3 regions of the Xanthomonas sp. NCPPB 3200 genome follow, and region 3 is predicted to be linked to each of the others. Evidence: predicted binding sites of a transcription regulator. Region 3 holds the regulator's gene; each other region holds the start of a gene.
What was found. The regulator FliA, encoded in region 3, starts transcription of late flagellar genes. The targets are predictions, from matches to a motif close to TAAAGTTTNNCNNNCNNNGGCCGATAA.
Positions count from the first base shown of each region.

Region 1: a site for FliA is predicted at 6,526-6,552, ahead of AC06DU_RS12120 (methyl-accepting chemotaxis protein). Genes of this name have one in related genera too.
Region 2: a site for FliA is predicted at 2,063-2,089, ahead of AC06DU_RS01885 (cyclic di-GMP phosphodiesterase). Genes of this name have one in related genera too.

Region 1 is NZ_CM150785.1:2,753,307-2,763,807, forward strand. It holds gene AC06DU_RS12085 (formylglycine-generating enzyme family protein) at 1-157, opposite strand, end outside; gene rnd (ribonuclease D) at 255-1,349, shown strand; gene AC06DU_RS12095 (H-NS histone family protein) at 1,820-2,221, shown strand; tRNA gene AC06DU_RS12100 (tRNA-Ala) at 2,310-2,385, shown strand; gene AC06DU_RS12105 (hypothetical protein) at 2,558-2,734, shown strand; gene AC06DU_RS12110 (sensor domain-containing diguanylate cyclase) at 2,933-4,012, shown strand; gene AC06DU_RS12115 (chemotaxis protein CheW) at 4,235-4,744, opposite strand; gene AC06DU_RS12120 (methyl-accepting chemotaxis protein) at 4,756-6,414, opposite strand; gene AC06DU_RS12125 (DNA-3-methyladenine glycosylase) at 6,715-7,335, shown strand; gene AC06DU_RS12130 (DEAD/DEAH box helicase) at 7,275-10,501, opposite strand, start outside.
Region 2 is NZ_CM150785.1:443,679-454,179, forward strand. It holds gene AC06DU_RS01880 (MFS transporter) at 704-2,014, shown strand; gene AC06DU_RS01885 (cyclic di-GMP phosphodiesterase) at 2,153-3,403, shown strand; gene AC06DU_RS01890 (MarR family winged helix-turn-helix transcriptional regulator) at 3,981-4,457, shown strand; gene AC06DU_RS01895 (SphA family protein) at 4,579-5,607, shown strand; gene AC06DU_RS01900 (coniferyl-alcohol dehydrogenase) at 5,641-6,408, shown strand; gene AC06DU_RS01905 (benzaldehyde dehydrogenase) at 6,437-7,918, shown strand; gene AC06DU_RS01910 (helix-turn-helix domain-containing protein) at 8,224-9,120, opposite strand; gene pobA (4-hydroxybenzoate 3-monooxygenase) at 9,219-10,403, shown strand.
Region 3 is NZ_CM150785.1:2,278,144-2,288,644, reverse strand. It holds gene flhA (flagellar biosynthesis protein FlhA) at 1-1,970, shown strand, start outside; gene flhF (flagellar biosynthesis protein FlhF) at 3,078-4,760, shown strand; gene AC06DU_RS09965 (MinD/ParA family protein) at 4,747-5,631, shown strand; gene AC06DU_RS09960 (RNA polymerase sigma factor FliA) at 5,628-6,395, shown strand; gene cheY (chemotaxis response regulator CheY) at 6,431-6,823, shown strand; gene AC06DU_RS09950 (protein phosphatase CheZ) at 6,823-7,449, shown strand; gene AC06DU_RS09945 (chemotaxis protein CheA) at 7,452-9,110, shown strand; gene AC06DU_RS09940 (XVIPCD domain-containing protein) at 9,309-10,211, opposite strand; gene AC06DU_RS09935 (hypothetical protein) at 10,316-10,501, opposite strand, start outside.

The DNA of each region.
Region 1 (10,501 bases), 480 kb from region 3:
CTTCGCCACCGATGGACACATTCGGCTGGCTCGGCACCGCGGCGACGGCGGCAGGTTGCGGCGCAGCGGCAGGCGCCGGCGTCGGTGTCCGCGAACAGGCGCACACGCTTAGCGCAACCAATGCCCACGCTGCGATCCGGTTACCGCACTCACCCACCACCTGCTCCTTCCAGTGCTCTGCCGCACGACAGGCGATCGCGACGTTAGGCTATTCTGCGCGTTCTGCGCAAACCCTTGCTGTCGACGGAAATCACGTGCCCCATTGGATCACCCACCCCTCCGAGCTGAGCGAACGCCTGCAGGCATCGCGTCCGTCCCGCATTGGCCTGGATACCGAATTCATTCGCGAACGCACCTACTGGCCGCAACTGGCGCTGGTGCAGATGGCCATCGGCGAGGAGATCCTGCTGATCGACCCGCTGATCCCGGGCATGAACGAGGCGCTCAGGGAATGGTTGACCGCCACCGACATCGTCAAGGTGATGCATAGCGCCAGCGAGGATCTGGTCACCTTCAAATGTGCGTGCGGGGTATTGCCGCGGCCGTTGTTCGATACCCAGATCGCCGCCGCGCTGGCCGGTGTGGGCGGTGGCATGGGCTATCAGAAACTGGTGCAGGAAGTGACCGGCACCTTGCTGACCAAGGGCGAGACGCGCTCGGACTGGATGCGTCGCCCGCTGTCGCCGGCGCAGCTGGAATACGCTGCCGACGATGTGCGTTACCTGTTCGCCATCCACGACGAACTCACCCGCCGCCTGACCGAGCAGGGTCGCCTGGACTGGCTGGCCGAAGACGCCGAGCGCCTGCTCGCCACGGTGGAGCATGACGATGGCGAGCGCTGGCCGCATGTGAGCCTGCGCACCGCGCAGTTCCTGGAGCCTGCAGCGCAGCGCCGCCTGTTGCGCCTGTTACGCTGGCGCGACCTGCAGGCGCGCCAGAGCGATCGCCCGCGCAGCTGGATCCTGGACAACGAACTGGCCAGCCAGCTGGCGCGCTTTCCGCCCGCCGATCTGGATGCCTTGCTGCGCCAGTTCGACAAGTTTCCCAAGGCGCCGCGCAAGCTCGCCGCCGCAGTGTGGGAAGCGCTCAGCACGCCGTTGCCCGACGAGGACCATGCACCGCTGGCGCAGGCTGCCACCGACGGCAACAAGGCCGTGCTCAAGCGCCTGCAGGACGCGGTGGCCCAGCGCAGCCGCGAGCTGGGATTGCCCGACGGCATCCTGGCCTCGCGCCGGCATCTGGAAACCCTGATCGAACAGCGCAGCTGGCCCGCACCGCTGGGGCAATGGCGCCGCGACGCGCTGGAAGCGCAGCTGACGCCGCTGCTGGAAGACACCACGGCGCAGTGACCTGATGCAGTAGTCGCCAGGCCAGACATCCACGCGGTCGTGGCGACGCGGGCAGACCACTCAGGGCCATTCGCCCGCTGCCTCGCACATCGCCGGCCGTGACAGGACGCCACGATCGGGCAGCATCCTCGTCGATCGCTGCATCCGCCCTTGCATGGCGCGCCTTCGAAACTGGCGCAGTTCATCGGGACACGGTTGGCCATGCTGCAGTCACTATCTGGCCAGCGCTGCACGCAGGTGTCATCCCGTCTGGGCTGCTGCTGTATCGTTATGGTCGGGGTCGCAGCCGGCGCAAGCAGGCTCGCCGGCCTCGCCAGGACCCTGCAAGCGCGTGACCAGACGCTGTGAAAGGCCTGGCCATGCCGCGTGCAGGCACGCGCACGCGCAACGGCCACCCCCGGGCCACATGCCATAATGACGCGCGCCCATTGGGCAACGTCTCCACCCCCTTATTCCGAGGCCATACCTCTGTGAGCAATACCACCTCCAAACTGGATTCCATCGCGCAAGCCAAAGCCAAGCTGCTGGACGAGCTGCAGAAGCTGGAAGAACAGGAAAAGACCGAGCGCGCGAGCGAGGCATCCTCTGCGCATGCCACCATCGTCTCGCTGCTCGAGCAGTTTGCCGGCCATTTCAACACCAAGCAGCGCAACGATATTGCCGCTTACCTGGGCACCACCGCTGCACGCAAGGAAGTGGTCAAGAGCGGCCGTAGCGAAGTCAAGCCGAAGTACGAACTGCCGCACACCGGCGAGACCTGGTCCGGCCGCGGCCGCACGCCCAAGGCCTTCGCCGCCTGGGAAGGCTCGGTGTCGTACAAGGAATGGAAGGCCAAGAACCCGGACCTCAAGTTCCCGCTGGTCCGCGAGTGATTGCCGCAGGATCGCGCCTGCGGGCGGCGATCCAGGTCGCCGGACTGCTTGGCGAATTGCGCGACATGTGGTTAGAATCCAGGCACGTGGGGCGGTAGCTCAGCTGGGAGAGCGTCGCGTTCGCATCGCGAAGGTCGAGGGTTCGATCCCCTTCCGCTCCACCATTGCTTCAATCGTAGAGGCCTCGGAAACGTCGTGTTTCCGGGGCTTTTCCGTTTTGGGCCCCTGCACCGGCAGCGCGTCGGCCTGGTGCATGCCAGGCCCCGGTACGGCCATGTCGCCAGGATCACATCGCGCGCGCTAACGTCCGTTTCATCACCATCCCGGACGTAAGCCATGAGCAACAAGCAGAGCCAGCCCGACAAGGCCGCCGACAATCAGCACGGTGTTTCGGAGAGCCAGCAGGATCGCAAACAGGATGAGGCCGCCAAGCAGCGTCCTGGGCAGAAGGACATGCAGATCCATGACGAACAAACCCGCCGCCCCAAGGGCAACGACGGCCAGGGCGAATGAGGCGCCCGGCAAGGCGGCCCTGCAGCGCGCCAGCGTAACGTCGCTGCCCCGCCCTGCCCGATGTGGCAAGATCGGTGACGGGCGTCATCCGCTGGGGTGGATGAGGTCTGCGCCAACCAACGCGTGCGACGGTCCAAGACACGGTATCGCCATGCGCACATCCATCGCCTGACGGCGCCTTGTTCCGGTGGTCTATCCATGCAGATTCCTGACGCGTCCGCGTTGCACCTCTTCCACGCGACGCTGCTGCCGCGCAACGCCGCCGTTGCGGCGCGACTGCCGGCGAACGAAGACGAACGTCTGGTTGCATTGCAGGACTACCAGCTGCTGGACACTGCACCGGAGCCGGTCTACGACGCCTTCACCTCGAGCGCGGCCGAGCTCTGCGGGACGCCGATGGCCCTGATTTCGCTGATCGACACGCAGCGCCAGTGGTTCAAATCGAAACTGGGCATGGCGCCACGCGAAACCCCGCGCGAACTGTCGTTCTGCGCGCACGCGATCCTCGAACCCGACCAGGTGATGGAGGTGGGCGACACCCACCAGGATGCGCGCTTCGTGGGCAATGCGCTGGTCACCGGCGAGCCACAGATCCGCTTCTATGCCGGCGCCCCGCTGCTGACCTCCGATGGGATCGCGCTGGGCACGCTATGCGTGCTGGATCGCACACCCCGGCGCCTGTCGGCAGCCGAGCGCGACGCACTGCAGGCGCTGGCACGGCAGGTCGTCGACACCATCGAGCTGCGCCGTGCGGCCAAGCTGGTCGAGCTGGACGCGCTGCGCGACGAACTCACCGGCATGTGGAACCGCGCCGGTCTGGAACATGCGCTGCAGACACACGCACAGAGCTCGCCCACTGCCGCCACGCCATCGCTCGCCCTGGCGCTGATCGAGCTGGATGGCTTCAAACGGCTGAGATTGCAGGCGGGCGCCGCGGCGGCGGATGCAACGCTGATCCAGGCTGCCAGGGTGATCGAAGCGCAGTTGCCGGATGCCGCCACGGTGGCACGATTGAGCCGGGATCAACTTTGTATTGCCTTGCCGGAAACAGCGGCAACCACGGCAATGGAGCTGATCGAGGCTGTGCGCAAGGCGATCGAAGCGGCCAGCTGGCCAGCCGGCGCACTGACGATCAGCGCAGGGCTGGTCGAGGTGGCAGCCGGTGCCTCGCTCGACAGCAATGCCTTGCTGGCGCGCGCGCGGCACGCCCTGCAGGGCGCGATCGGCAATGGACGCAACTGCGTGCAGCGCTTCAATGGCTGGCATCGGCAGGACTGAGCGGCAGACCGCGCATGGGCTCGGCGAGGTAGGCCAGCAGGGCGCTGATCGACACGACTGCGCAACCTTGAATCGCTAGATCGATGCCTGTGTACGGCTGCAGGCTTTCCACTTACGACCGCAGTGCACACACACCCGCCAGCGCGCCTGTCTTGCGTGGCTAACGCGTGTAGCGATCAGCTGCCAGGCGGCAGCCGTATCGCCAGCTGCGCTTGGCCAGGCTCAGGCTGCCAGGGCATCGGTGTTGCCGGCGATTTCGTCCACCTGCAGCACCTGCTCCATCTCCAGCAGCACCACGAAGCGCTCGCCCACCTTGCCCATGCCGCGCAGCAAGTCGCGGCGGATATGCGTGCCGAACGATGGCGCCGCTTCGATGTCCTGATCGGCCAGTTCGATCACCGCGTTGACCGCATCGACCAGCACCCCGATCACCTGCGTTCCCTGCGCCTGCTCGGTGGCCAGGATCACGATGCAGCTGCGCTTGCCGATCGCGCTGTCGGCACGCCCCAGCCGCGACTGCAGATCCACCACCGGCACCACCGCACCGCGCAGGTTGATCACCCCGCGCACGCAGGCCGGCATCGACGGCACCGGCGTGGGTGCGCGGTACTGGATGATTTCGCGAATGCCAAGAATGCTGATGGCGAAGGTTTCGCCATCCAGCTGGAAGGTCAGGTACTGGGCCGCCGCATCGGCGTCGCCAGGCATCACATCGGGGGTCTGTGCAGTCATCGATCGGTCTCTCAGAAGCGGGCGAACTGGCCTTCGTCCGGGCCCTCGGACATCGCATAGGCCGGTGCTGCGTCACTGCGCCAGCCGCGCGCACCGGGCGCACGTGCCGGGCGTGCGGCCGCCACCTTGCCGCGCTTGGGCGGCGTGCTCGCCGGCCCCTGCCCGCCCAGGCGGAAGAACGCCATGCTCTGCTGCAACTGCTCGGCCTGCGCGCTCATTTCCTCGGCAGTGGCGGCCAGTTCTTCCGACGCACTGGCGTTCTGCTGGGTGGTCTGGCTCAGCTGCACCACCGCCGAATTGATCTGGCTGACACCGGAGGATTGCTCTTCGGAAGCCGCGGAAATCTCCTGCACCAGGTCCGAGGTGCGCTTGATGCTGGGCACGATGGTGTCGAGCAGACGGCCGGCGCGATCGGCCAGTTCGACGCTGGAACTGGCCACCTCGCCGATCTCCTGCGCGGCCACCTGGCTGCGTTCGGCCAGCTTGCGCACCTCGGCGGCCACCACGGCAAAGCCCTTGCCGTGTTCGCCGGCGCGCGCCGCTTCGATCGCTGCATTGAGCGCGAGCAGATTGGTCTGATACGCGATGTCGTCGATGATGCCGATCTTCTGCGCGATCTGCTTCATCGCCTGGGTGGTGGCGACCACCGCTTCGCCGCCTTCGATGGTCTCCTTCGCGGCCTGCGTGGCCATGCCATCGGTGATGCGGGCGTTTTCGGTGTTCTGGCTGATCGATGCGGTCATCTGCTCCAGCGAAGCGCTGGTTTCCTCCACACCGGCGGCCTGTTCGCTGGCGGCCTGCGACAACGACTGCGCGGTGGCGCTGACTTCCTCCGACGCGCTGGCCAGGGTTTCGGCACTGGTGTTGACCTCGCCGACCACCTGCGACAGCTTCTGCACCATCGTGCGCATCGCTTCGAGCAGCTGCGCGGTTTCGTCGCGGCCATGCACGTCGATGCGCATGGTCAGATCGCCTTCGGACAGCCCGTTGGCCACCGTCACCGCGCGGCGGATCGGGCCGGTGACGCTGCGGCTGATCACCACGCCGAGAACCGCGCCGAGCAGTACGCCGCCGCAGATGATGGCCATCAGCAGCTTGGAGCTGCGCGCATGGATGCTGCCGGCTTCGGCATTGGCCGAGGCAGCGCTGCGCTCGCGCAGGCCGCTCAGATCGGTCATCAAGGTATCGACTTCATCCGAGCTGGCACGCACCGCACGCGAGAGTTCGGCCAGTTCCGGGTTGGCGTCGCGCAAGGCTTCGCGGTTGGCGGCGTCGATGAAGCGGCCGCGCTCTTCCAGGTATTTCTGCCAGGCGCGGTCGAACTGCGCCAGCTTGTTCCTGCCTTCCTCGGTCTGGAAGCTGGAACGCGCGCGCGTCATGTAATCGACCACCTTGGCGGTGTACTTGTCGATGTTCTGCACATGCGACTGGCGCTCTTCGGCGCTGCTGGCCAGCAACAGGTTGGCGCGTGCGCGGCCGGCGTAAATCAGGTTGATATTGGCCTCCTTGACGTTCGACAAGCCGAGCAGCTCGCGCTCGTAAAGCGAGGTCGACAGGTCGCTGATCCGACCGGAGTTGGAATAACCCACCCACCCGATGCATGCGCCGATCGCCGAGACGATCAGGAACGCCACGATCAGCCTGGTTCCGATTCTGAAGTTGCCTAACATTGGGGAGTTCTCTTGAAGGTAGTGCATGCGCGACCTGCGTCGCAGGGTCGCCCGATGGCCTGGTGCGGGTGCCGCTCACTGTGTGCGGCTTGTCTAACCAATCGCTAATGGCTATCGGCGAGGGCAAAACGCGCTTGAGACGCAAACGGCACTTAACCGCGTATTCACACCATCGGATATGCGCTTTTGTGACCGGTCACGCGCTCGTACGGTCCGCGTTCGGAAAATTCCTACCCCTGGTTTCTGCTGTGTCCGGAACAGTCCGCTGGGACATCACGACTGCGCGGTTAGGCTGGGCGCATGTCGTCACAAGCACTTCCACGCAGCTTCTATGCGCACGATGCCCGCCAGGTCGCGCCGCGCTTGCTCAATAAGGTATTGGTCAGCGCAGACGGACGCCGCGGCCGCATCACCGAGGTCGAGGCGTATTGCGGCAGCGAAGATCCGGCCGCGCATTCGTTTCGCGGCATGACCCCGCGCACGCAGGTGATGTTCGGCGCACCGGGGCATCTGTATGTGTATTTCATCTACGGCATGCACTGGGCGATCAACGCGGTGTGCGGTGGTGCGCCCGGGCACGCGGTGCTGATCCGCGCACTCGAACCGCTGGCCGGGATCGCCACCATGCAGGCCGCGCGCAACGCTGCTCCACTCAAGAGCTTGACCACCGGTCCCGGTCGCCTGGCCCAGGCATTCGCGGTGAGCGCGACGGACAACGGGCTGGATCTGACCGACGCAGCCGCACGTCTGTGGATCGAGGACGATGGCCTGCCGCCGCCCTCCGCAGCGCTGGCGACACCGCGCATCGGCATCCGCAAGGCGGTGGATGCGCCGTGGCGCTGGGTGGTCCCGGACAACCCCTATCTGTCGCGTCCGCTGCCGCGCGCGAGCGGCGCACGCGCGGTGCTGCCGGGCGACTGAGCCAGCCATTGCTCCATCGGCGTCTGCTCGGCGGAGCCCGGTCCACGCTGCAGCATGCGCAGGGCCTGCTCGGCCTGTTCGTCGCTCAAGTCCTGCAGCGGCTGGAAGCGATCTGCCACCCACACCGCCATCGGCAGGCCATCGAGATACGCCACACGGTTGCCCGGCACGCGCGCCACGCGCTCGCCCGGCAGGACGCTGCCCAACAGATTGCTCGGGTCGCTCGCACTGACGCATACCCACTGCTGCGGCAAGGCCTGCGCACGCACGCGGCGCAGCGCCGCGATCGCATCCGGCAACGCGAACTGCTCGCCGGACAGCCCGGCGATGAAACGCCCGCCCCGGATCTCGCCACGCGCTTCCAGCCGCTGATACATGCGCAGCAGCTCGCGCCACGGCGGCAGCCACGCCGCCTCGCGCTCCAGCAGCCGCCAGCAGACCACGCCGTAGCGCCGCAACAAGGTATGCGCCACATGTTCGAGCATGTCCTGGTGGCGCTCGTCCGCTTCGGCCAGCGGCAGCTCCGGCAGCGCGCGTACCGGCGCCCAGCGGCCGGCATCGCGAATGCCCAGCGCGCTGGCGCGGCGTCGGTGGCGCGACAGCGCCGAGGGCCGCTTGGAGGCCGGCACCAGCAGCGCGCGCAGCCCGGCATAGCTGTCGCAATGCGCACGCCCGCGCATCACCAGTTCGCTCAGGGCATCTTCCAGCTCGGTGCTCATCAGGCGGGCCGCATCGGCAATCTCGTCGAAGAACAAGGCGCCTTGCTGCTGCAGCACCTCCGCCACCCGCTGCGCGCGCGAGCCCAGCGGCGCGTCGTCGGCATCGCGTGCCAGGCCGCTCCAGCGCTGCGCCTCGCGACGCGGCAGCAACACGATCGGCGTGCTGCGCAGCGCGGCACCGCTGCGGCCACCACCGGGCCGCAGTCGCGCCCACACGGTGCGCCCGGCGGTGCACAGCTCGTCCAGCCAGGCCGGTTGATAGTCGCGCACGCGTGCCGGCAGCAGCTCGCTCTCCCACAGCACTGCAGGTGCCTCGAAACCTTCCAGCTGGCCGACCACGCCGGCCAATGCGTCCGGCCCCGCCACCCGGCTGGCGCTATCGAGGTGCTGCCACTCGAACAGGAACCGCGCGTAATCGCGTTGTGCCACCGGCTCGATCTCGCGGCGCAACCGTCCCAGGGTATAGCGATGGATGCGCGCCAGCAGATGGCGTTCGCACCACTCTTCCGCCTGCGCCTGCGCGTTGAAATGGCCGGCCATGACATAGCCCTCGCGCTGCAGGGCGGCCAGGGCAAGCACGATCTCGGACTCGGGCAAACGCAAGGCGCCGGCCAGGGCCGACACCTGCGCCGGGCCGACCGCAGACAGGCGGCCGCGCAGCAGCTCGCGCACGGCCCAGTCGCGCTGCCAGTCGGCAACGCGGCAATCTGCCGGCGCCTGTAGCGGCGGTAGCGCAACGGCATGCGCATACAGTGGCGCAAACCAGTCGATGCGCTCGGCACTGATCCACAGCGCGGGCACACCGTCGAACGCAAGGCAGCTGGCACGCCCATCGCCTGCAAGTGCAGCCAACCAGGCCTGCCAGTGCGCATCGCCCGCTTCATCGACCGGAAGCACGCCCAGCCCGACCAACGCTTCGTGCATTTCTTCACCATCGCGCGGCTGCGGCCAGGCCTGTTCGCGCACCGAGGCGATCGCCTCGGGATCGAGCTGCCCCAGGTCGTCGCTGCTCTGCGGGGTGTAGCGACGGCTTTGTACGGCCTGGGTGCGGCGTTCTTCCAGCGGTGCATCGTCCAGGAATGCGTACGGACGCGCATTTAAGGCTTCTGCCGCCAGCGGCGACGGTGCCGCCAGATCGCGCGCCACCAACGTGATCGCCCCCGACTCCAGCCCGCGCAGCACCTGCAACCAGCCCTCGCTGTCCATGGACTGATGCAGGCAGTCTTCCAGTGTCTGCGCCACCAACGGATGATCCGGCACCTCGCGCTCGCCGACCAGATTCTCCGCGCAGGCGACCTGATCGGGGAACACCGTCGCCAGCAGATCTTCCGACTTCATCCGTTGCAGTTGCGGCGCGACCTTGTTGCCACCGGCAAAGCGCGGCAGCGCCATCGCATTGGTCGCATTCCAGCGCCAGCGCACGCCGAACAGCGGCGCATCCAGCAAGGCCTGGATCAACACATGCTCTGCCGATGACGAATGCAGGTAGCGCGCCACCTCCTCCAGGACAAAACTATGACTGGTGGACAGCGACAACACGATCGCATCCTCGGTCGCGGCGGCCTGCAGTTCGAAGTTGAAGGTGCGGCAGAAGCGCTTGCGCAACGCCAGCCCCCAGGCACGATTGATGCGGCTGCCGTACGGCGAGTGGATCACCAGCTGGGTGCCGCCGCTGGCATCGAAGAAGCGCTCCATCACCAGGCACTGCTGGGTGGGCATCGCGCCCAGCGCGGTGCAGGCATGGGCGAGATAGTCGACCAGCTGGCGTGCCGCTTCCACCGAGAGATCCAGCACGGTGTGCAGCCAGTCGCAGGCGGCCTGATGTGGCGGGCTATCCAGCCGCAGCGCAATCTCGCCACGCAGACGTGACACCGCCGCCGACAATTCGTCGCTGCGGCCGGGCGCCTCGCCCAGCCAGAACGGGATGTTCGGTGGCGCGCCCTTGGCGTCCTCCACACGTACGCGCCCGGCATCCACGCGCAGGATGCGGTAGCTGGCATTGCCGAGCTGGAACACGTCGCCGGTAAGACTTTCGACCGCAAAATCCTCGTTCACCGTGCCGATCTTTTCGGCCTGCGGTTCCAGCACCACGCTGTAGTCGCCGGTTTCTGGGATGGTGCCGCCGGAGGTCAGCGCAGTCATGCGTGCGCCGCGGCGCGCATGCAGGCGCCGATGCACCGCATCGCGATGCAGGTAGCCTGCATGCGGCCCGAGCCGTGTGCTGAAGCCGTCGCACAGCATCCGCACCACGTCATCGAAGCGCGCGCGGCTCAACTGCGCGAACGGCCAGGCGCGGCGCACCAAGGCGAACAGCGCATCTTCGTCCCAATCCTCGCACGCGGCCTCGGCCACGATCTGTTGTGCAAGCACATCGATCGGCGCCAGCGGAATGCGCAAGGCGTCCAGCTCACCGCGGCGCACGCTGTCCAGCAATGCAGCACATTCGA
Region 2 (10,501 bases), 1.8 Mb from region 3:
GTGTGCCGCCCGGTGCGGGCACGGCCTGCATGATAGCGGGCGAGCGTCTGCATGCGGAAAGCGCTGGTGCGGCAGTGGATCGATCTGGTTGCGGACGTGCCTGATACAGCGGCGCAGCGTGTTGGAACAGCTGGCGCCAGGGCGTGTGAGGCCGCGCCTGCACGTTCGCTGCCGCTTCGAACGGATCGAGGTGTGTGTGGCGGTGTGCAGTCATGCATATGTCGCGTCGTTCAACCTCGCTGCCAGCAGCGTTGCATCCATGCCTGCATCACGAGTGCGGCGTTGCGCTTTGCAATCCTGATCGGGCGAGCGTGAGGGTTGCCCGGTCTGATCGCACTCGAGTCACGCGCTGCAGCGCCGCATGCGAGGTCGATCGTTTCCGTGCAGGCAAGGCGCACCCTGCAGATGCCGCTGCGCAGACAGCTCAACGAATGCGTGGAGGGGCAAGCGAAGCGCGCTGCCGGCTCGTTCGATAAGCGCACACCCGTGCAGGCCGCTGTCTTGAACGCGCCCTGCGATCGGCCTAGCGTGCCGGTGACGTTGCAGCACCCCGACTGTCGTTGCCGCGTTGCAGTACCGCTGCGCTGTCGAAGGCCGTCGCAGCGTCCAGCGTGCTTGCGTCTTCGTCGTGGCGGCGCTGCGTGAGCGCGTGGCCACGCGTGAGGTTGCCAATGCAGCTGCACTCCCTAACCAGGATCACCCGATGACCCAGAGCGCCGCGACACCTGCACCCTTCGTACTGCAACGCATGACGCGGTTTCAGTGGAGGGCGGTGGCGGTGTGCGTGTTGCTGACCATGCTCGATGGCTTCGATGTGATGGCGATGGCCTTCACCGCCCCGCAGGTGTCGGCGCAGTGGCAGTTGTCGGGCAAGCTGCTCGGGGCCTTGTTCAGTGCCGGCCTGGTCGGCATGGCGGTGGGATCGTTGCTGTTGGCGCCGCTGGCCGACCGCATCGGGCGGCGCGCGACGATCCTGGCATGCCTGGCGATCTTGACCGTGGGCATGGGCGCCTCGGCGCTGGCCACCGGGGTGTGGCAACTCGGCGCGTTGCGGGCATTTACCGGGATCGGCATCGGCGGCATGCTGGCCTGCGTTGCGGTCATCGCTGCCGAATATTCCACCGCCCAGTGGCGCAGCACGGCACTGGCGCTGCAGGCCACCGGTTATCCGATCGGCGCGACGCTGGGCGGCGCGATCGCAGCAGTGCTGTTGCAGCACTGGTCCTGGCACGCGGTGTTCATGCTCGGCGCGCTCGGGTCGCTGCTGTGTGTGCCCTTGGTGCTGGCGTTCTTGCCCGAGTCGTTGGAATTTCTGATCGCGCGTCGCCCGCCCGGTGCTGGCGTACGCTTCAACGCGGTGCTTGCGCGCATGGGCATGCCGCCGCAGGCGGTACTGCCGTCACCGCCGCCGCATGGCTCCGATCGGGCGCGGGGCTATGCGGCCCTGTTCGTGCCGGCATTGCGACGGCAGTCGCTGTTGATCGCGCTGGCGTTCTTTCTGCTGATGTTTGCGTTCTATTTCGTGCTCAGCTGGACTCCGAAGCTGCTGGTCGTGGCCGGCCTGTCGGCAGAGCAGGGCGTGACCGGTGGCGTGTTGTTGAATCTGGGCGGGATCGCCGGCGGTGCGATCTTCAGCGCGCTGGCCGCGCGTGCGCGGCTGTCGTGGCTGACCGCCGGTGTGCTGGGGCTGTCGGCGCTGGCGCTGCTGGCCTTTGGCTGGTACAGCACGGTGCTGGGTTGGGCGTTCGTCATTGCGGTGCTGAGCGGCGCGGTGCTGTTTGCCGCCATCGCCGGGCTGTATGCGGTGGCGCCGGTGGTCTTCACGGCGGCGGTGCGTTCCACCGGCATGGGCTGGGCGATCGGGGTGGGCCGCTTCGGTGCGATCGCCTCGCCGCTGTGCGTGGGCGTGCTGGTGGATGCGGGCTGGTCGCCGGCGGCCCTGTACCTGGCCTGCAGCGTGCCGCTGCTGCTCGCAGCCATCGCCGTGCTGGGCATGCGCCTGCCGGCGCACTGAACTGCTCAGCCAGCGGTCGCCGCACGGCGCGAGCGAGTTCTACCGGACCAAAGAAATCCTGCGCACTGCCGATAACCCGACAGACCCTCCATCGTCGTGGCGGGCTCTTCCGCGGACCATTTGCAGATCAGCGCCGGCATGCTCAGAACCATCGATTCAGACCAACTCCGCCCCGGCATGTATGTCTACAAGCTGCTGGGCGCGTGGGTGCACCACCCGTTCTGGAAGACCTCGTTCCTGGTCGATTCGGACGACGTGGAGAAGATCCATGGCAGCCGGATCGAGCAACTGGTGATCGATACCGCGCGTGGCCTGGACCTGGACACGGCGGTGCCGGACGCGCCCGATCCGCAGCCTGAGCCTGAGCCGGAGCAACCGCCGCCGCCGGCACCGGAACCCCCCGAGCCGGCCACCACCACGCGCACCGCGCGGACCAATAGCGTCACCGCGCAGGTCGGCATCGAGTCCGAAGTGGTGCGCGCACGCAAGATCTTCGAAGACGGCCGCGATACGGTCGAGGCGATGTTCCGCGATGTGCGGCTTGGCCGCACCGTCGACACCGAGGCGGCGATGCCGCTGGTGGAAGCCATCAACGATTCGGTCCTGCGGCATCCGCAGGCCTTGATCAGCGTGGCAAGGCTGAAGACCGCGGACGACTACACCTATCTGCATTCGATGGCGGTGGCCGGCCTGATGAGCGGGCTGGCGCGCCAGCTCGGTCTGCCCGAAGGGCAGGTCGTCGAGGCGGCCATGGGCGGCCTGCTGCACGACATGGGCAAGGCGGTGACGCCGCTGGACATCCTCAACAAGCCCGGCAAGCTCACCGACGAAGAGATGGCGATCATGCGCCAGCACCCGCTGGACGGTCATCGCCTGCTGGTGGCCGGCGGCGTGCAGAACGCGGTGGTGCTGGAGATCGCGTTGCACCACCACGAGAAAATGGACGGTAGCGGCTACCCGAACCGCTTGGCGGGCGAGAACATCGCGCTGATGTCGCGGATGGGCGCGGTGTGCGATGTGTACGACGCCATCAGCTCGGACCGCCCCTACAAGCGCGGCTGGGATCCGGCCGAATCGCTCAAGCGCATGGCGTCGTGGCAGGGGCACTTCGACCCGGTGGTGTTCCAGGCCTTCGTGCGCCGGCTGGGGATTTATCCGGTCGGCTCGTTGGTGCGGCTGGAGTCGCAGAAACTGGCGGTGGTGATCGAGCAGACCCCCGATGCGCTGCTCAAGCCCAAGGTGCGCGTGTTCTATTCGGCCAAGCTGCGCAGCCATGTGCTGGTGCAGGACATCGACCTGTCGCGCCCGGACTGCCAGGACCGCATCGCGCAGATGGAAAGCCCCTCGGACTGGGGCTTCCGCGATCTCGAGAAGCTCTGGCTGCCGTAACCCGTAACCCGCTGGCCACAGGCCGCACGGGTGCACGCGGCCTAGCCGGTGCGGAGATGCGCCGGGCGAGTGGGCTGGGTCCGCAGGCGTCGTCTGGCGATGGCCGCAGCCCTGCCGTCGTGATTGCCACCACCGCTGCCAGGCCCGGCATGCCGCGCGCACCTGTGCCCGGCGTGCCTGTCACAGGCGTTGCCACCACGCCCGCCAGGCCCATTGACCCGCGTAGTCAACCTGGCGAGCGCGACCATGCTGCGCTGCAGCTTGGCAATGTAGTTATGATCCATAACTATTCCGGAACGCAATCACTTGCCGACCCCGGATCCCATGTCGCAGCCGTGCCTGGATGACCGTCGCTTCCCATACCTGCGTGCTGCCGCATGCGGCTGCCACGTGCTGGCGCTGGACTGGCACCAGCCTGTGGCGGCCTGCCTGCACGGCGGTGCCACGTGGCTGGCGGCCACGCCCACATCGGCATGCCTGCGCGCGTCTACAATGCAGCTCACGCCGCGGATCGGCGTTGCGGGCGGTGAGCGTTGCGCGCACCGGTCCGCCTGTCGTCTTCGCTGCGAGAACCGTCATGTCCGTCACTGCCACTGCCGTACCGCTGCCGGATGCCGTCACCACGGTGGATCAGGCACGCCTGCTGCGGCTGCTGGGCTACCGCATCACCCGCACCGAGTTGCTGGTGCGGCGGATGTTTCAGGACTGCGTGGCTGCGTTCGACCTCAAGCCGGTCGACTTCTCGCTGCTGATGCTGGTGGACGGCAACCCGGGCATCAACCAGCGCCAGATCGGCGACGTGCTGCACGTGTCGGCGCCCAACCTGGCGATCGTGGTGGCACGCCTGGTCAAGCGCCGCCTGCTGCGGCAGGTGCGGGGACGCCAGGACCGACGCATGCAGCATCTGTCGCTGACCAGCGCCGGCGTGACCCTGCTGAGCGCTGCCGAGGCCGAAGTGCTGCGCATGGAACAGCAGCTCAGCGTGGTGCTGGGCAGCAGCGAGGCGCCGTTGCTGCGCGCACTCGACCGGCTGGACCGCCTGGACACCCTGTAATCCGCCGCTGCCGTGCAGGCGCACGGCCAGCTTTCCTGTTGACCTGCGCACGCGCCGTTGCCGGCGTGTCGATCGCGCCTGCCTGACCGTTGTCCCGCCGCAGTTCCCGCTGTTCCTCCCAATGCTGGAGATGTTCGCAGTGAGCTATCGATCGGTCCTGTCTGGGTTGTCTTCCCGCGCGTCGTCACTGCGCCGCGCAGCGCTTGGCATGCTGTCGCTGCTTGCTGCCGGCACGGCCGGCGCACAGAACCTGCCGCAGAGTACGACGCTGACCAACGGCATCAATACCGGCGGCACCAGCTATCTGGACGGCTTCACCCGCACCACGCCCGGCTGGGCGGTGGTCACCTATCTGCGCCAGAGCTCACTGGACGCGATCAAGGATTCCCGCGGTGACGACGTGCCGGTGTTCGACCGCCCACGCATCGATTCCACCCTGCTGCTGACCCAGGTCGCCTATGTCACCCCGTACACGCTCTTCGGCGGCGCAGTGGGCATCAACACGCTGCTGCCGCTGATCAATCTGGATGCTTCGTTCGGGCGCAACAGCATTGCCAGCTTGCGCGACAACGGCGCCGGCGTGGGCGACCTGACCTTTGGCCCGTATCTGCAGATGCTGCCGGTGATCCGCAATGGCAGGCCGGTGTTTTCGCAGCGCTTCGAAATCGATGCGATCGCGCCGATCGGCAAGTTCGACCGCGATCGCGACCTCAATCAGGGCGCCGGCTACTGGTCGCTGGTGCCGCAATATGCGTTCACCGTGTTCCCGACCCCCAACTGGGAAGTCAGCGCACGCATCAACTATATCTACAACTTCCGCAGCGAGCGGCGCCCGAACCTGCCGCCGGGCTTCGAGTTCCGCAACGGCCAGGCCGGCGACGCGGGCTGGATCAACTTCGCCACCTCCTGGGAAGTGGTACCCGACATCCGGCTTGGCGTGAATGCCTATTACCTCACCCAGTTCCGCGACAACCGCACCAATGGGCAGCGTGTGGCCGACACCCGCCAGAGCGTGTTCTATGCGGGGCCCGGTGGCGTGTGGCGGATGGATGCCAACAACATGCTGTTTGCCAATGTGTACCTGCCGGTGGAGGTCAAGAACGCCGCCTCCGGCAATAACGTCAACCTGCAGTACGTCCATGTGTTCTAGCGCCGGCACGGCCGGCCTCTTCGGAGAGTGGCAATGAATTTGCAGAACAAGACCATCGTGGTCACCGGCGTGGCATCGGGCATCGGTGCCGAAGTCGCGCGTCTGGCCCGTTTCCATGGCGCCACGGTGATCGGCGTCGATCGCACGCCGGTGCAGATGTCGCTGCACGGGTTCCACCAGGCCGATCTCGGTGATCCGGAATCCATCGATGCGCTGGTGCAGGCCTTGCCGGCGCGTATCGATGCGCTGGCCAATGTGGCTGGCGTCCCCGGTACCGCGCCGCTGGAGGTGGTGGCACGCGTCAACTATCTGGGCCTGCGCCATTTGAGCCAGGCGCTGCTGCCGCGCATGACGCCCGGTGGTTCCATCATCAATGTGGCCTCCATCCTGGGCGCCGAGTGGCCGCAGCGCCTGGAACTGCACAAGCAACTGGCTGCCACCGACAGCTTTGCGTCTGGCGATGCATGGCTGCAGGCGCATCCGGTGGCGCACGACACCTGCTACCAGTACTTCAAGGAAGCGCTGATCGTCTGGACGCTGCTGCAGTCGCGGCCCTGGTTCGCCGAGCACGGCGTGCGCGTCAACAACGTCTCGCCGGGGCCGGTGTTTACGCCGATCCTTGGCGATTTCGTCACCATGCTCGGCGAGGAGCGCGTCAAGGAAGATGCCAAGCGCATGACGCGGCCGGCGTATGCCGACGAGGTGGCGGAGGCCATCGTGTTTCTCGCCTCCGATGCGGCGCGCTGGATCAACGGCATCACCCTGCCGGTCGATGGCGGGCTGGCGTCCACCACTCTGTAACACCACCCCCTCAGCAGGAGGCTAGACCATGAACGCTCTCCCCAATACCGCCATTGCCGCAAGCGCCGCTCCGGCCTGGCATGGCTGCATCTTCAATGGCGACTGGGTGCCAGGCAACGGCGGCACCGCGCAGATCATCGAACCGGCCACCGGCACTCTGCTGCACGAAGTCGGCAAGGCCGACCTGGCCGATGTCGCCGCTGCCGTGGCGCTGGCGAAAAAAGCGCAGCGTGCCTGGGCAGCCACTGCGCCACGCGAGCGCGCTGCGGTGTTTCACCGTGCCGCGCAGCTGATGGAAGCGCGCAGTGCCGAAGCGGCACTGCTGATCGCGCGCGAAACCGGCGGCATCCTGCCCAAGGCCCAGCGCGAAGTGAACGAGTCGGTGGTGATCTACCAGCAGTCTGCGGCGCTGCCGCTGCAGGCGGTCGGCCAGGTGCTGCCGACGGGCGCCGGTCAGCTCAGTCTGGCGCGGCATCTGCCGCTGGGCGTGATCGCAGTGATTTCCCCGTTCAATTTCCCGCTGATCCTGTCGCTGCGCTCGGTCGCCCCGGCGCTGGCGATGGGCAATGCGGTGGTGCTCAAGCCCGACCCGCGCACGCCATACACCGGTGGCGTGGTCATCGCGCAGGTGCTGGAAGAAGCGGGCCTGCCGAAGGGACTGCTGCATGTACTGCATGGCGATGCCGCCATCGGGCAGGCGCTGGTTGAATCGCCGGATATCCCGATGATTGCCTTCACCGGTTCCACCGCGGCCGGGCGGCGCATCGGCGAGATCGCTGGCCGGCATTTGAAGAAAGTGTCGCTGGAGTTGGGCGGCAACAACGCAGTGATCGTGCTCGACGACGCCGATCTGGACAAGGCCGCCTCTGCAGTGGCATTCGGCGCCTACATGCATCAGGGACAGATCTGCATGGCCACCGGCCGCGTGCTGGTCCAGCGCGGGATCGCCGATGCATTCACCCAGCGGCTGGCCGAAAAAGCCAGGCATCTGCCGGTCGGCGATCCGGTCAGCGGCACCGTGGCACTGGGTCCGATCATCGACCAGCGCCAGCTGCAGCGGGTGATCGATATCGTGGACGACAGCGTCGCCGCCGGCGCGGTGGTGGAGGCCGGCGCCAGCAACGAAGGCCTGTTCTATGCACCGACGGTGCTGTCCAACGTGCGTCCGGGCATGCGTGCATTCGACGAAGAAGTCTTTGGCCCGGTGATCAACATCACCGTGTTCGATACCGACGACGAAGCCGCAGAACTTGCCAACCATGGCGAGTACGGTCTGGCTGCGGGCATCCTGTCGGCGTCGGTGTCGCGCGCGATGCGCCTGGGCGACAAGCTGCACACCGGCCTGTTGCACATCAACGATCAGACCGTGGCCGATGAAGTCATCAATCCCTTCGGCGGGACCGGCGCGTCGGGCAACGGCACCAGTGTCGGCGGACCGGCCGATTGGGAGCAGTACACCCACTGGCAATGGCTGACGATCAAGAACGAAGTGCCGCAGTACCCGTTCTGACCGGCGCGTCGCAACCGACCGGGGGGCGGGGCTGCAGGCGAGCCGTGGATCAGCCGCTTTGGGGCTGATCTATCTGCGTTGTCCAAGCGCACCGCTCTTAACCTTGCCCACCGACCATCTCAACTGGGCCTTGCCCGCCCGCCGTCGCGGGACCTTACGCGGCATGGATGCCGCGTACAGGGATGTACTTGCGGCCTGTCCTGCGAGGGTGGGCGGGCAAGGGCCCTGCAGCAAACCTGCAGATCAACCGCTCTACGATTGAGCTATCGCAAGGGCTCGGCAGCCAAGCTACAGACCAGCCGCTCTTACTCGCCAGCGCGGAATTGCGTCGGCGAGCAGCCGGCATGGCGTGCGAAGTAGCGGCTGAAGTATGCAGCGTCGAAAAATCCAAGGGTGGCGGCGATCTGCTGCACGCTCAGACTGGTGTAGCGCAGGCTGCGGCGTGCTTCGAGCATGATCCGGCGCTGCAGTAACTGCAGTGCCGAGGCGCCGGCCAGTCGCTGGCATAACGCGTTGAGATGGCCCGGAGTCAGACCCAGCTGCTCGGCATAGCGGGAGATCGGCCAGTGCGCGCGATAGTGCTGGTCAATCAGGGCCTGATAGCCACGCAGATGGCGCAATGCCGGGTCGGCGTACGGGCTCACCGCAGCCGCATCCTGCGCGTGCTCCAACGCCGTGCGGGCGGTCCAGATCAACAGCTGCGCTGCGGCGGCGTGCAATGCGGCCTCGTGGCCGATGCGTCGGTACGCGTGATCGCCGGCAATACTGGCGAACAGCACGTCGAGCAATCCGCGTGCGCGGCGTGCGTGCAGGACCTGCGGGACCGTCAGTGCGCCCTGCAATACTGGCGCGGCACTCAAGGCATTGCGTACCAAGGGCATGCACACGGTGATGATGTGGCCGCGTACCTGTGGATCGAATTTGAAGCCATGCACGCATAGCGGTGGCAGCCAGATCACGCTTGCGCCACGCACGCGCTGGCTGCGGCCATCCAGCTGCAGCGTCGCCGGACCGCGTTGCACGTACAGCAGTTGCGCCAGGTCTTCGTGCCGGTGCGGGGCGATGCGCCAGTCATGCAGCCGGCTGCGTGCGGCAATCGACTCCCAGTGCAACAGCTCGGGCGTGTCGGCATGCTGCTCGCCATACAGACCGAAGGCGGGAACCGCAGCAGCTGCGGCAGTGGTTTGCACGCGTGTGGGCATCGTCGAAAAGTCCAAGCACTGCACGCAATCATCCCTTCAAAGCATGTGCTTGGCTACCCACACTGGCCTGCATCCGTCGGCTGAGGCAGGAGCATTGCATGCGAACCCAGATCGCGATCATCGGCGCCGGCCCCTCCGGCCTGTTGCTGGGCGAGCTGTTGCTGCAGGCCGGTATCGATACCGTGGTGATCGAGCGGCAGACCCCGGAGCATGTGCTGGGGCGTATCCGTGCCGGCGTGCTGGAACAGGGCAGCGTGGCGCTGTTGCAGCGGGCAGGCGTTGGCGCACGCGTGCAACGCGAAGGCTTGCCGCATCACGGCTTCGAACTGTCGCTGGATGGCCGGCGGGAGCGTATCGATCTGCTGCGCGGCTGCGGACGCAGCGTGACCGTCTACGGCCAGACCGAGGTCACTGCCGATCTGATGCAAGCCCGTGCGCGCAGCGCTGCGCCAACGTATTACAGCGCGCAGGACGTGACACTGTGCGGAGTGGACAGCGACGCGCCTGCGGTGGAATTCACCCACGATGGCCAGCGCCTGCGTATCGACTGCGACTATATCGTCGGCTGCGACGGCTTCCATGGCATCAGCCGCGCCAGCATCCCGCCGGAGCGACTGCGCCTGTTCGAGCGGATGTACCCGTTCGGGTGGCTTGGCGTGCTTGCCGACACCCCACCGGTCAACGACGAGTTGATCTACGCGCAGCACCCACGCGGCTTTGCCTTATGTTCGATGCGCTCGCCGACGCGCTCGCGCTATTACGTGCAGGTGCCGGCCGATGCGCGGGTGGAGGCATGGAGCGATCAGGCGTTCTGGGATGAGTTGCGTGCGCGTCTGCCAGACGCCTTGTCTGCGCAACTGGTCACCGGGCCGTCGATCGAGAAGAGCATTGCGCCGTTGCGTAGCTTCGTCGCCGAACCCATGCAGTACGGGCGTCTGTTCCTGGCCGGCGATGCGGCGCATATCGTACCGCCCACCGGCGCCAAGGGCCTGAATCTGGCGCTGGCCGATGTCGGCTTGCTGGCGCAATTGTTCGAGCGCTGGAACGCGCGTGGCGATACCGCGGTGCTGCAACAGTATTCGGCGCTGGCATTGCAGCGGGTGTGGAAGGCCGAACGGTTTTCATGGTGGATGACCACCTTGCTGCATACCTTCGACGACCAGGACGCATTCACCGCACGCATTCATGCCGCAGAGCTGGATTATCTGCTGGACAGCGAGGCCGGGCGCGCCACCCTGGCCGAAAACTATGCAGGCTTGCCGTTGGTGGAGCTGCCGGATTGAGCGTAGCGATGGTTGCCGCCGAGACGCCTCGTGCGTGCGCGCGAGAAAACCGACTGCCGTGGTTATCTTCTGATTACCACCAATACCGCAGGTGCCCT
Region 3 (10,501 bases):
TGTTGGATGCGCTGTTCACCTTCAACATCGCCATCTCGCTGATGGTGCTGCTGGCGGTGGTGTACGTGCAGCGCCCGCTGGAATTCACCATTTTCCCGATCGTGCTGCTGATGACCACGATGCTGCGGCTGGCGCTGAACGTCGCCTCCAGCCGCGTGATCCTGATCAACGGCCAGGACGGCCATGCCGCAGCCGGCAAGGTGATCGAGGCGTTCGGCCAGTTCGTGATCGGCGGCAACTACGCCGTGGGTATCGTGGTGTTCGCGATCCTGACCATCATCAACTTCGTGGTCATCACCAAGGGTGCCGGACGCGTGTCGGAAGTGACCGCGCGCTTCATCCTGGACGCCATGCCCGGCAAGCAGATGGCCATCGACGCCGACCTCAACGCCGGTTTGCTGACGCGCGAGGAAGCCAAGGCCCGCCGCGAGGAAGTCCGCGAGGAAGCCGACTTCTACGGTGCGATGGACGGTGCCAACAAGTTCATCCGCGGCGACGCCATCGCCGCCATCCTGATCCTGTTCATCAACCTGGTCGGCGGCATGGCGGTGGGCATGTTCCAGCACGGCATGAGCTTTGTGGATGCCGCCTCCACCTACACCCTGCTGTCGATCGGCGACGGTTTGGTGGCGCAGCTGCCAGCCCTTCTGGTGTCGTCCTCGGTCGCCTTGCTGGTGACCCGCGCCTCGCGCGCGCAGGACATGCGCGGCGCCATGATCAGCCAGGTGTTCGGCCAGCACCGCGCCCTCGCGGTGGCTGCGGCCATCCTGGGCCTGGTCGGCCTGGTGCCGGGCATGCCCAACGTCGCGTTTTTGACGCTGGGCCTGATCCTGGGCGTGATCGCCTGGAAAATGTACAAGCGCAGCCTGGTCAACCCGCCGACCGGCGACCCGGCCACCGATCCCAAGGCCGCCGCCGCGGCCACTGCCGCCCAGGCCAGCTCGGAGCTGAGCTGGGACGAGCTGCGCCCGATCGACCCGCTGGGCCTGGAAGTGGGCTACCGGCTGATTCCGCTGGTGGACAAGAACCAGGGCGGCGAACTGATGGCGCGCATCAAGGGCGTGCGCCGCAAACTCACCCAGGACATCGGCTTCCTGGTGCCGCCGGTGCATATCCGCGACAACCTGGAACTGTCGGCCAACGCCTACCGGTTGCTGGTGCACGGAGTGCCGGTGGCCACTGCGGAAATCTATCCCGATCGCGAACTGGCGCTGGACCCGGGCGGTGCGCTCGGCCAGCTCGACGGCATTCCCGGCAAGGACCCGGCGTTCGGCCTGGACGCCACCTGGATCCAGCCGCACCAACGCGCCTATGCCGAATCGATGGGCTACACGGTGGTCGACCCGGCCACCGTGGTCGCCACCCATCTATCGCACCTGATCCGCGAACACGCCCCGGAACTGCTCGGCCACGAGGAAGTGCAGCAGTTGCTGGCGACCCTGGCCAAGACCGCGCCGAAGATGGTCGAAGACCTCACCCCGAAGGCGCTGCCGTTGTCGGTGGTGGTGCGCGTGCTGCAGAACCTGCTGATCGAGCGCATCCCGGTGCGCCAGCTGCGCAAGATCGTCGAAGCGCTGGTCGAACACGCCCCGCACAGCCAGGACCCGACCACCCTCACCGCCGCGGTACGCACCTCGCTGGGCCGCTTCATCGTGCAGGAAATCGCCGGCATGTCGGCCGAGCTGCCGGTCTACACCCTGGCCCCGCAGCTGGAGCGCGTGCTGCAGGAATCCACCCACGGCAACGGCGTGGCGCTGGAGCCCGGCCTGGCCGAGCGGCTGCACCAGAGCCTGGCCGACTGCGTCGGCAAGCAGGAAGCCCGCAACGAACCGGCGGTCGTGCTGGTGCCCGGCCAGGTCCGCGCCGCCCTGGCCCGCCTGGTCCGCCACAGCGTCCCGTCCCTGTCGGTGCTGGCCTACAGCGAAGTGCCCGAAGACAAGCGCCTGAAGCTGGTCGGCACGATCAGCTGAGACCGGCCGCCGGCCAACGCACCCTGTGGGGCGCACCCGGGCGCGACAGGCGTTACCGGCACACCCCGTCGCGCCCGGGTGCGCTCCTACGACAGGTCAGGCAATCCGGGAACACACCGCAGACGCCGATACCACCGTAGGAGCGCACCCGGGCGCGACAGGCTTTACCGGCACACCCGTCGCGCCCGGGTGCGCTCCTACGACAGGCCAGGCAATCCGACAACGCACCGCAGACGCCGACCCCACCGTAGGAGCGCACCTGGGCGCGACAGGCGTTACCGGCACCGCCCGTCGCGCCCGGGTGCGCTCCTACGACAGGCCAGGTAATCCGACAACACATCGCGGACGCCGACACCACGGTAGGAGCGCACCTGGGCGCGACAGGCGTTACCGGCACAGCCCGTCGCGCCCAGGTGCGCTCCTACGACAGGCCAGGCAACCCGGGAACACACCGCAGACGCCGACACCACCGTAGGAGCGCACCTGGGCGCGACAGGTTTTACCGGCACGGCCCGTCGCGCCCGGGTGCGCTCCTACGACAGGCCAGGCAATCCGACAACACACCGCAGACGCCGACACCACCGTAGGAGCGCACCTGGGCGCGACAGATTTTACCGGCACGGCCCGTCGCGCCCGGGTGCGCTCCTACGAACCTACCCACCACGCCGACCAGCACCCGGCGTCGGAAAGCCGCCACTGGTCCGGATCTCCAATCGATTGCACGGCGCTGCCCGTTTCCAGACGTCCCAAGCGCCTCAGACTGGACCTCCGACCCGCCAGCGCATCCGCCCGCACGACGACGCCAGCGCATCGCCGCCCTGGAAAAAAGTCAATCACGCCATTGACTTAAAGCGCTCGGACCCGGCCGCACGCACAGCCCCGCACCGTCCCGATACACCAGCTCCCCGCGCCGGAACCCCGGCACCCCGTTTTGGCACGCCGCGTGCATTAGCTCTGCCGAGACCGCAGCCAGCGCCACCGCTGCGGGGCGAGAGCAGCACTTGGAACAACCGAACGGGACAGGCAACTCATGACGCTGGCAACACACCCACATTCATCGCGCACCCGTCCGGCGTCCGGCGGGTCCCGTTCCTGGAGGCACTTCGCATGAAAATCAAACGCTTCGTTGCCCCGGACATGCGCACCGCATTCCGCATGGTGCGTGAAGAACACGGCCCGGACGCAGTGATCCTGTCCAATCGCCGCACCGCCGAAGGCATCGAGATCGTCGCTGCCAGCAACTACGACGAAGAACTCGTGCAGCGCGCCCTGGAAACCGCGCGCTCCGAGACGCCGGCCGTTGCCGCCGCGCCGATCCCGTCGGCAGCTGCCCCGCAGGCACCGGCCCCGCAAGTCGCCACCGCACCGGTTCACGCACCGCTGAAGCCGGCCGCCGATGCCGGCACGAGCCAGCGCCAGCGCGTTGCCAGCGCCGCCGAAGACATGATCGCCGCGATGGCGCTGCGCCAGCCGGTCAACGTGCCGCGCCAGCCGCAGGTGCCCGCACCGGTGCGTAGCGCCGCCGCCCCCTCGCCCGCCGCCCAGGCCCTGGCGCACGCCGTCGCGGTGACCGCCGCGCCGCGCCAGGAACACGCGCTGTCGGCCGTGCCGGAACAGCTGTTCGCCGATTTCCTGACCACCGCGCCGGTGCAGCGCGCCGCCGTGCAGGCTGCCCCGGTGCAGGCCCCGACCCCGATCATGGCTGCCGCCGCTGCCCCCGTGCAGGCCGGCTACGACCAGGACGAGGACGCGCTGGACGACGACACCGACTTCGACCTGGACGCGCTGCCGCAGATCCTGCCGCCGGCCGCGTTGCCGCCGCTGGTGGTTGCCCCGCCGGCGCTGGCCGCGGTGCCGGTCGCCGCCGCCCCGGCGCCGCAGAACGATGAAGAACTCAAGCAGTTGCGTGGCGAGCTGGCGCTGATGCGGCAGATGATCGAGCGCGAAATGAATCGCCTGACCGACGAGCGCCTGCGTGGCTCGCCGGTGCGCGCGCAGGCCCTGGAGCTGATGGACGACTACGGCTTCGACGCCGGCCTGATCCGCGACGTGGCACTGCAGATCCCGGCCGATACCGAATTGCACCGTGGCCGCGGGCTGATGCTGGGCCTGCTGTCCAAGCGCCTGCCGGTGGCCCCGGTCGACCCGCTGGAACGCGGCGGCGTGATCGCCCTGGTCGGCCCGACCGGCGCCGGCAAGACCACCACCATCGCCAAGCTCGCCCAGCGCTTCGCCGCCCAGCACGCCCCGCGCGACGTGGCCCTGGTCACCACCGACACCCAGCGCGTCGGCGGCCGCGAGCAGCTGCACAGCTACGGCCGTCAGCTCGGCATCGCCGTGCACGAGGCCGACAGCGCCGAAAGCCTGCTGGAACTGCTCGAGCGCCTGCGCGACTACAAGCTGGTGCTGATCGACACCGCCGGCATGGGCCAGCGCGACCGCGCCCTGGCCGCCCAGCTGAACTGGCTGCGCGCCGCGCACCAGGTCACCTCGCTGCTGGTGCTGCCTGCCAACGCGCACTTTTCCGACCTCGACGAGGTCGTGCGCCGCTTCGCCCACGCCAAGCCCCAGGGCGTGGTGCTGACCAAACTTGACGAGACCGGCCGCTTCGGTAGTGCGCTGTCGGTCGTCGTCGATCACCAAATGCCCATCACCTGGGTGACTGACGGACAGCGGGTCCCCGACGACCTGCACCGCGCCAATGCCGCCAGTCTCGTTCTTCGCCTTGAAGATTTGCGGCGCGCTGCCGATAAGCCCTGTACTCCGGAGCACAACCATGCAGTCGCGTGAATACGCCAAGCTGACCAACGCCTTCCCCCTGTCGGCGACCCGTCCCGAGCCCCTGGGCCCGGTGCGCACCATTGCCGTGACCGGTGGCAAGGGCGGCGTGGGTAAAACCAACATCTCCGCCAACCTGGCGGTGGCGCTGGCCGACATGGGCAAGCGCACCCTGCTGCTGGACGCCGACCTGGGCCTGGCCAACCTGGACGTGGTGCTGGGCCTGTCGCCCAAGTACACCCTGGCCGACCTGATCGCCGGCCGCTGCACGCTGGATGAAGTGATCATCGAAGGCCCCGGCGGCGTGCTGGTGGTCCCGGCCGCTTCCGGCCGCCGCCACATGGCCGAACTGGCCCCGGCCCAGCACATCGGCCTGGTCAACGTGTTCTCCGAGCTGGAGCGCGACCTGGACGTGATGGTCATCGACACCGCCGCCGGCATCACCGACAGCGTGCTGACCTTCTGCCAGGCCGCCCAGGACACCGTGGTGGTGGTCTGCGACGAGCCGGCCTCGATCACCGACGCCTACGCGCTGATCAAGGTGCTCTCGCGCGAACGCGGCGTAGACCGCCTGCAGATCATCGCCAACATGGTGCGCGACCCCAACGAAGGCCGCCTGCTGTACGACAAGCTGTCGCGGGTCTGCGAAAAGTTTCTCGGCGACGTGTCGCTGAACTACCTCGGCCACGTGCCGCAGGACGACTGGTTGCGCCTGTCGGTGCAGCGCCAGCAGCCGGTCATCAAGGCCTACCCCGCCAGTCCGTCGGCGCAGGCCATTGCAGAAATCGCTCGCCGTACCTCGCGCTGGCAGGCCCCCACCGTGCCGCGCGGCAATGTCGAGTTCTTCGTCGAACGCATCATCCAACGGGGAGTGGCCGCATGAGCACCGCTACCGCAACCACGGCCAGCGCGCAGTACCGCGCCGTGCAGCGCAACAACGCCAACGACATCGTCACCCAGCACGCCGACCTGGTGCGCCGTATCGCCCACCATCTGGCCGCGCGCCTGCCGGCGAGCGTGGAAGTGGACGATCTGATCCAGGCCGGCATGATCGGCCTGATCGAAGCCTCGCGCAGTTACGACTCCGAACAGGGCGCCTCGTTCGAGACCTATGCCTCGATCCGCATCCGCGGCTCGATGATCGACGAAATCCGGCGGGGTGACTGGGTGCCGCGCTCGGTGCACCGCCGCGCACGCGACGCTGCCGCCGCCGTGCGCAAGATCGAACAGCACACCGGCCGCGCCGCCGCCGCCACCGAAGTGGCCGCCGCGATGGAGATGCCGCTGCCCGACTACCTGCGTCTGATGGAAGATGCCGCCCGCGGCCAGGTGCTGAGCCTGGAGTCGCGGATCGAGGATCACGGCGAGCTGGACACCACCGCCAAGGGCGGCCCCAATCCGCAGCAGATGATGGAGCGTGGCGAATTCGGCCGCGAGCTGGGCAAGGCCATCGGCCAGTTGCCCGAGCGCGAGCAGCTGGTGCTGTCGCTGTACTACGAACAGGAATTGAACCTGAAAGAAATCGGCGCCGTGCTCGGTGTCAGCGAATCGCGCGTCTGCCAGATCCATGGCCAGGCGGTGGTGCGTCTGCGCGGCCGCCTCAAGGTCTTCGAACTGGCCGATGCCGGTGTCGAAATTGACGAATGATTTTTTCGCGCATTTTTTAGTGTTAGGAGCTTGATGTGAACAAGAACATGCGGATTTTGATCGTGGACGACTTCTCGACGATGCGACGTATCGTCAAGAATCTGTTGGGCGATCTGGGCTTCACCAATACCGCAGAGGCCGAAGACGGCAACAGCGCATTGGCGGCGTTGCGGGCCGGCCCGTTCGATTTCGTGGTCACCGACTGGAACATGCCCGGCATGACCGGCATCGACCTGCTGCGCAACATCCGCGCCGACGCCAAGCTCAAGCACCTGCCGGTGATGATGGTGACCGCCGAAGCCAAGCGCGAGCAGATCATCGAAGCGGCCCAGTGCGGCGTGAACGGCTACATCATCAAGCCGTTCACCGCACAGACGCTGGAAGAGAAGCTGGGCAAGGTGTTCGAACGTCTGGCGGCGACCGCCTGATGAACGCCACCGTGGAAGCCGATGCCGAACGTGCCGCCCTGATCGAGCGCCTGCAGCACGCGCTCGATGCACTGGAAAGCGGTGACCAGGTCGCCTGGCGGCGCGAGGTGGACCACCTCGCCGCGCTGCGCACGCGCCCGATGATGCAGAGCCTGAGCCGGCTCGCGCGCGAACTCGGGCAGGCGCTGGGCGAGTTGCCCACCGTGCCCGAGGAAGCAGGCGAACTGGACGATGCCTGCTCGCGCCTGGACCACGTGGTGGAAATGACCGAGAAAGCCAGCCATCGCACGCTGGACCTGGTCGAGGAATGCCGCGAGCTGGCCAACCAGCTGCGCGACGGTGGCCTGAACCAGGACCAGGGCGCGCTGATGGACAAGATGCGCCATAACCTGACCGAGCTGTCACTGGCGCAGAGCTACCAGGACCTGAGCGGCCAGATCATCCGTCGCGTGGCCGGCATCGTGCGGCGCGTGCACGAGGGCTTCGGTGCACTCGGCCTGCCGCCGAAGAATCCCGAGCCGAAGAAAGACGACGGCGGTCTTGCCGGTCCTGCAGTCAAGGGCCTGGACCGTCACGCGGTGTCGCAGGACGACGCCGACGACCTGCTGTCCGGATTGGGGCTGTAACCATGAGTGCTGTTCCAGACGATATTGCTGCCGATTTCATTGTCGAGGCCCAGGAGATCCTGGATCGCCTCGGCGAACAGCTGGTGTCGCTGGAACAGGCACCGGACGAAGCCGACCAGCTCAACGCGGTGTTCCGCGGCTTCCACACGCTCAAGGGCGGCGCCGGCTTCCTGGCGATCAAGCCGATGGTGGAGCTCTGCCACGCCGCCGAGGAAACCCTGGGCATGGCGCGCTCCGGCCAGGCGGTGTTGCAGGCGCATCACTTCGATGCCGCGCAGCAGTCGCTGGATTATCTGCAGGCCATGCTGGATGCGATGGGCTCGGGCGAAACCGTGCCGCATGCACCGGCCTCGCTGATTGCGCAGTTCGACGCCAAGAGCGGCCCGCCGGCGGTCAAGGCCGCGCCCAAGGCCGCTGCCGCTGCACCTGCACCTGCACACGATGACGCACACGGCGCTGCTGCGCCGGGCGCCAAGGCCGCGCCCAAGGCGGCGGCCAAGGCGGCCGACGCCGAGCAGACCGTGCGCGTGGACACCAAGCGCCTGGACGCCATCGTCAACCTGATCGGCGAACTGGTGCTGTCGCGCAACCGCCTCAAGACCCTGCGTACCCGCCTGCGCGACGAAGAACTCGACCGCGCGGTCAGCACCCTGGACATCGCCACCGCGCGCCTGCAGACCGCGGTGATGCGCACCCGCATGCAACCGGTGAGCAAGGTGTTCGCGCGCTTCCCCAAGGTGGCCCGCGATGTCGCGCGCACGCTGTCCAAGGAAGTGGAACTGGAACTGATCGGCGCCGAGACGGAACTGGATCGCAACCTGGTCGAAGCCCTGGCCGACCCGCTGGTGCACCTGGTGCGCAACGCGATCGACCACGGCATCGAATCGCCGGCCCTGCGCGAAGCCACCGGCAAACCGCGCAGCGGCCATGTGCGCCTGTCGGCGCAGCAGGAAGGCGACTACGTCAGCATCGAGATCCAGGACGACGGCGCCGGCATCGACCCCGAACGCCTGCGCGAGATCGCCCGCAACAAGGGCCTGATCGATGCCGAAGCCGCCGCCCGCCTGAGCACCGACGAGTGCCTGCACCTGATCTTCATGCCGGGCTTTTCGACCAAGGCCGAAGTCACCGACATCTCCGGCCGCGGCGTCGGCATGGACGTGGTGCAATCGCGCATCCGCGAACTCAGCGGACAGATCCAGATCCAGTCCGAACTGGGCCGCGGCAGCCGCTTCATGATCCGCGTGCCGCTGACCCTGGCGATCCTGCCCACGCTGCTGGTGCAGGCCGGCGAAGCGGTCTATGCCCTGCCGCTGGCGCGCGTGGTCGAAGTACTGCACGCCCCGCAGACCTCGCTGGGCTGGTTCGACGGCCGCGCCGTGCTGGACCGCCGCTCGCACACCCTGCCGCTGATCGACCTGCGCCGCTGGCTGGGCGTGCCTGCCGAACAGCCGCCGCTATTGACGGTGGTGCTGCTGCAGGCCGGCGAAACCCGCTTCGGCCTGGTGGTGGACCAGGTCCGCGGCCGCGAGGAAGTGGTGATCAAGCCCCTGCCCCGCGCCCTGCGCGGCCTGCCCGGCTACGCCGGCGCCACCCTGATCGGCGACGGCCGCATGGCGCTGATTCTGGATGTGGATGGATTGCGTTCCAGCGATCATTGATGTTTCGGGAATCGGGAATCGGGAATCGTCAAGACGATCCTGGTTGCCTGATCTAACGGCCGCGTACTGCGGCCGTTGTCGTTTCACTACCAGCATCGCTGCCGATCTACGCTGCTACGCGCGCGGGCATGGGCGCGACGGTTTGGCGACGGTCAGGCTGCCGTGGAAGTGAACCTGAAACCGCTATTTCACTAGCCCTCACACCATCCGGTGTTGAGGCGAAATCGACTGCTCTCGCTGTTGCTCCTGCTGCTGGGATTGCTGTTGGCGCTGAGTTTCGCCCAAGGCCTGTAATTGCGCCAAGGATTGCTCGACGGGCTGCGCAATCGCATCACTCGTCTTCATATGCGCCATCTTGTGAGCGGGATCGTTCAACGCACCTTCCACAACGAAGACGTTCTCGCCCTGCCGCACGGACTTGGTGTTCTCGCTCAGCACGACATGATCGATTCGCGACAGCCCGTTCTCTTTGGCTAAATACGCGCTGCTTGCTGCCAGCCGTGCGCTGTTGTCGTCGTACTCGCGGCCGAGACCTTGCTCAAGGCGGCGAACGGCTTCTTTTGCTTGGTGATGCAGCGGATCTGTTGGCAGCACTCTCGCGAGCTGTGTTACTTCCTGTAGTGGAGATACCTGCTCACCGGGCGGCTGCGCCTCACCAATCACCTTCTGCCAAAGTTCCTGCTTGGGCTTCGGATTGTTGTGCTCCTTATTCAACTCACTTTTAGGCACAGGAGCAGAAATGCTCTTGATATCATCTACGTTTTCTACGGGTCTGATATCCCCCTCAAAGCCTTTATCAACTCCATCTTTTGTCTTCCGGTGCAGTCCAGCGTGATTGAGCGCATCCCACGTGAAGTCGATACAACTGTTTTTAGCACCGTGATATTCCATATTGAACCCGTGCTTAGCAGGGGCCGCGCCGAAGGCCTCCAGCTTTTCATACTGCGCCTTATCGATCTCCATCGTGCGTGAGTAATATGGTTTTTGGTAGGTATCGACGTCATTGAACGAAACTTTTCCTGGCCCGCTAGCCTCGCCATGCTTGATGGGCGAGAACCCATAACTTTTGACAGTCGTTCCGTCGTCAATCGAGTAGTACATATGGCCACCGAAGGATGTGCCTCCGGCCATCAACGGCGTACCTGCGGCAGCGACGTAGACAGTGACTGCATAGCGCTTTTCACGATCATCCATGCTCACTCCCCTTACTTTCCTTTATAGGTGTAAGCGACAAGAAGTTGCGCATTAGCCGCAACCAGCGCCTCGGCGTTCTGATCAAAGCGCAGTTTGAGCCGATAATGGCCTGGCTGGACAGCATTGCTATAGCCGAACGCCAACTCCCTGGACGCGGTCTGTTCAGTAGACAAACCGGCGTCTTGCAGCGTCGTACC